Regions from separate parts of the Halobacillus sp. BAB-2008 genome, predicted to be linked through region 1. Evidence: predicted binding sites of a transcription regulator. Region 1 holds the regulator's gene; the other holds the start of a gene.

Region 1 (2,410 bases):
CGTTACACCCTTCAATTGGTTCTTAAACGATTTGCGGGCGTTTTTCAAGTATTCCTGTCTGAGCGTTTTCTGCTCTGCTTTTTCGGAATCTGTCAAATCCACCTGCTTGGATTTATTGGCCAACTCATTAATTCGCTTGATTTTCTCTTGGGATAACATATGATCCTGCTCCTTTTTATTAGTGATCGATAAGCAGACGATGGTACATAAAACGGAAAAAGACAAGCAGCCTTCAGACCCTTGTCTATCGTCTATTTATATTACAGTTCTTCCGTCTCCTTTTCAAGCGATAGGTATTCTTTATACCTTCTATGTACGGTCGCTTTAGAAACGTCATATCCCAGTCCTCGAAGCGTCGCTGCGATATCTTTAAATGTCAAATCATTATTGCGAAGTCGCACAACCTCTTCAATTGGAAAATGGAGTCGTTCACGGCCCGGAGCCATATGTCTGTTGGATAAATTTTCAGAAGGGTCATATCCTTCTGCTACAGCTTTCTTCATTCCTCTTCGTATTTTCATATTGTGGATTTTCCGCTGATACTCCTCCACAATCCCAACGATCTGAAGCACCATAGAATCCGACTCGGAAATCTGAAGTTCGCCTTCATGAGTAAGGGAATAAACCTTAACCCCAAGCCTGTTAAGCTGATGGAAAAGGGCTATCTTCGTATTCCCTCTTCCGAGCCTCGTCTCATCCTGAATCAGCAATGCATCCGCCTGTCTTGAAGAAAGGTACTCCAAAACAGAAAAAAATACCTTCTCTTTCTATTTCGTAGCCGCTTGCCTGTTCTTCAATGCAATCGACAATTTCCAACCCGTGATTTTCTGCCATGGCAGTCAATTCCGCCCTCTGGCGTTTTAACGATGAGATCTGCGCCTCTTTTTCCGTGCTGACGCGGCAGTACAAGACAACCTTCATCTACAATAAACCCCTCTCTTATCCGCTCGTTACCATAGAATAATAGAGAAAAGCGAAGCTGACAACAAACAAAATGATGTACGTGACGTCCAGTTTGGATAGTTTATTGAACATGTGAACCCCTCCATATTAAGAACGAACGTTCCTAAGAACCTGTGTTCGCATTTGATATTTTTAATTATATACGAATGTACGTTCCTGTCAACGACTTTTTTCGAACGCTTGTTTGTGTTTTTTTGCCCTCCATGGTACAATGTGGTTACTATAATCCTATGTACGAGGTGCTAATCTATGAATAAACTTTCCAAGCGGCAGCAAGAAATACTAGATTTCATAAAAGAACAGGTAGTGTTAAAAGGGTATCCACCATCCGTTAGGGAAATCGGACAGTCTGTGGGTCTTGCTTCCAGCTCGACTGTGCACGGACACTTATCAAGGCTTGAGAAAAAAGGCTTTATCCGTCGGGACCCTACGAAACCGCGGGCAATTGAAGTTATTGAATTAGAAGAGGATCACAGTATTCCCAGAAGCGAGGTCGCCTATGCCCCTGTGATCGGTAAGGTCACAGCAGGGTCTCCCATCACCGCTGTCGAAAATATTGAAGAGTACGTTCCACTCCCGGATACGCTTGCAGGAACGGACGACAACACATTTGTGCTCATCGTACAGGGAGAGAGTATGATAGAAGCAGGAATCCTGGACGGAGATATGGTAGTAGTCAGACAGCAGCAGACAGCTCAGAACGGTGACATTGTCGTCGCTATGACAGAGGAAGAAGAAGCTACGGTGAAACGCTTCTTCAAAGAAAAGAACCACATCAGGCTTCAGCCGGAAAATGCGACAATGGAACCGATTATACTAAATGATGTTTCCATTTTAGGACGAGTTGTCGGTTTATACCGGACGGTGCATTAAAATAGAAAGAAGCGGCGGCCGTTTTAAGCCCCGCTTCTTTTCTCTGTTCCTTTATTTTTACGAAAAACTGCCACGGCAAGAATTCCATCCCATCTGAACGTTCTTACTTGTTTCCGTGTATAACAATAAGCCACGCAACAGGCTTCCTCCATCCTTATAACTCGAATTAATCGTTGAGAAATAGATTGATCACGGGCATGATAAATAATTTCCAACGGTAAATGCTCTATCATAGAACGGTTTAATAATTGGTGCATACGCATCACCTCATTACGAACATTTGTTCTTTTATTGTATGAAGAATGACGCTGAAAGTATACCGGGAAATCCTGGGCCGTTCATCGTTTTAAATAATTTTCGATCTTTCGGGCTGTCTCCAGACGCGTCGCTCCGGATAGATCAACAAAATTGGACCCTTTTAAGCCAGCCGTTCCCCCACCGGCAACGATTATCTTTTTAGCCACTTGGCGCCTCTCTGCCGTACGCCTTAACGCAATCATTGCATTTTCCCGAATAGCAAGTGTCTCCACAGCAGGGAAATCAGCAAATGAATTGATGACAACTGCAACCTCTT
Region 2 (2,410 bases), on a different contig from region 1:
GTACGCTGCTCTGGAACAGACACTATCGACCAATGAAGAGATGGAATTAACGAATTACAAAGGGAACCTCGATGAAGCTAAAGAGGAAGTGGAATCCGGCAATTATGATTCCATTATCGAAATAGAAGCGGATGAATCCGGCCTGCCTTTCGCGACGTATTATGCGGATCAGATCGCTAATACAGGAGAGAGTGAACCTGTCCGCCAAGCACTGGAACAAATGAAGGTCCTTCAGGTGACACAAGATGCGAACGTCGATCCGGAAGTCCTTCAGCAGATTAATCAGCCGGTCGTCTTCGAGTTGGTAGCTTTGGAAGAGAGTGCAAAAACGGCCGAAGAATTGGAACAAACGCGTGGGATCGTCTACATCATGCTGTTCTTTATGTATTTTTCCGTCATCATGTACGGCAATATGATAGCGACGGAAGTGGCGACGGAGAAGTCGAGCCGCGTTATGGAAATACTCATTTCTTCCGTCTCACCTGTATCGCAGATGTTTGCAAAAATCATCGGAATTGCTCTGCTCGGTTTGACTCAGTTTGCCGTCTTTATCCTGGCAGGGTATATTGGCTTGAAACAGAGCGCTGATGGAGGCGAAGATACGTTCCTCAGCTTCATCGGTCTGACCAATATTGAGCCGATGACCATTATCTATGCCGTCATCTTCTTCCTGCTTGGCTATCTGCTTTATGCTACGCTTGCAGCTATGCTCGGTTCTCTTGTCAGCAGACTGGAGGACGCCCAGCAGATCGTTGCACCGATGATCATGATGATCGTCATCGCCTTCTTCCTGGCAATAGTGGGCTTAAGCATGCCGGATGCCACATTCATCACGGCAGCCTCGTATTTCCCATTCTTTACGCCGCTGCTTATGTTCCTGCGTGTAGGTATGCTGGATGTACCCGGTTGGGAAGTAGCTTTATCCCTAGGGGTTCTTATTGGATCGATCGTACTGCTTGCCGTCATCGGTGCAAGGATTTACCGCGGCGGTGTTCTCATGTACGGGAAATCCACGTCACTCAAGGATGTGAAGACGGCCCTTCAATTATCTAAAAAGGAAAAATAAAGCTGGAGATCTGCGGGAGATGGCTTCCGCAGATCTTTTTTGTGTTATAGGGGAACGTGCATTCGTTTCTTTCGTTTGGTAAAATGAAGACAAAGCTTTTGGAAAAGGGGAAAGTCTACATGCATAAACCGATCCGTTTCATCCACAGTGCGGACCTGCACCTCGACAGCCTCTTCAAGACGAAGGGACATCTCGATGATCGTATACTGGAGCAGCTGCGCGAAAGTACCTTCCATGCATTCGATAAGCTGGTCCAGGCAGCTATTGAGCATGAGGTGGATTTTGTGCTGATTACCGGTGACTTATATAATGAAGAAAACCGGAGTCTGAAAGCACAGGTTCACCTCCGGGAAGGATTCAAACGCTTGAAGAAGTTTGGAATCCCTGTGTTTTTAAGCTACGGTAACCATGACTTTACGAAGGGGATGGAAGATCCGATTGAGTTCCCTGACAATGTACATATTTTTCGATCAGAGAATGTAGAACATTTTATATATGAAAAGCAGGGGGAGCCACTCGCTCATATATATGGCTTCAGTTATGAAACAAAAGCGGTGGAAGACAGAAAAGCACTCGAATACAAGCGTACAGGGCCCCGGCATATCATATCGGAATGCTCCACGGCAGCTTGGATTCGAACAGCGATCATGATGTATATGCTCCGTTCACAATAAGTGAATTGAGGGAGCGTGACATGGACTACTGGGCGCTCGGTCATATTCATAAGCGAAGCATACTTTCCGAGGATCCGCCAATCGTGTATCCGGGAAACATCCAGGGAAGATCCATGAAGGAACAAGGGGAAAAAGGCTGCTATCTGGTGGAAAATAAAGACGGAACCTGGAGCCGCAGCTTCCTGCCGCTGCATACGGTAACGTTCGAAGCGAAGAAGGCAGCTTGTTTATCCGATCATCCACAGGCGATTGAACAGGCATTAGACGAAGCGAAGTCGCAAGTCGGTGGAGCGAAGTCTGCTGTTATGCTGGAGGTGACGCTGACAGCAGAAGGTGGAGTGCTCAAGCGATGGGCAGAGCAAGGGACAGTCGATGAGTGGGTGGAAGTCCTGAACGAAGCGGAAGATGTAAACAGGGAAGATTGGATATGGATCGATCGTGTCGTTATTAATGATCAGCCTGGCTGGGAAGAAGCGGAACTTCGACGTGGAAACCACTTTCCTGGTGAGCTCTTAAAGATATCTGATGAGATAGGGGACGCAGAACTGGAGGAATGGCTGGCTCCAGTCTTTCAACATCGGAAAATAGCTAAATATGCGGCAGAGATGTCCAGCGAAGAACGACTTTCCATCATGCAGGAAGCGAAGGCGCTGACCATTGACCGGTTATG

What was found. The regulator LexA, encoded in region 1, represses DNA repair genes until DNA is damaged. The targets are predictions, from matches to a motif close to CGAACATATGTTCG.
Region 2: D479_RS19825 (DNA repair exonuclease) is a predicted target of LexA. The motif match lies at 1,118-1,131, and genes of this name have one in related genera.

What each region holds. Positions count from the first base shown of each region.
Region 1 covers NZ_ANPF01000106.1:7,537-9,946, forward strand. The annotation lists gene D479_RS19095 (DUF896 domain-containing protein) at 1-159, opposite strand, end outside; partial or broken gene D479_RS19100 (recombinase family protein) at 261-921, opposite strand; gene lexA (transcriptional repressor LexA) at 1,213-1,836, shown strand; gene D479_RS20505 (hypothetical protein) at 1,860-2,093, opposite strand; gene D479_RS20060 (N-acetylmuramoyl-L-alanine amidase) at 2,175-2,410, opposite strand, start outside.
Region 2 covers NZ_ANPF01000021.1:94,431-96,840, forward strand. The annotation lists gene D479_RS05950 (ABC transporter permease) at 1-1,066, shown strand, start outside; gene D479_RS19825 (DNA repair exonuclease) at 1,186-1,740, shown strand; gene D479_RS19830 (hypothetical protein) at 1,761-2,410, shown strand, end outside.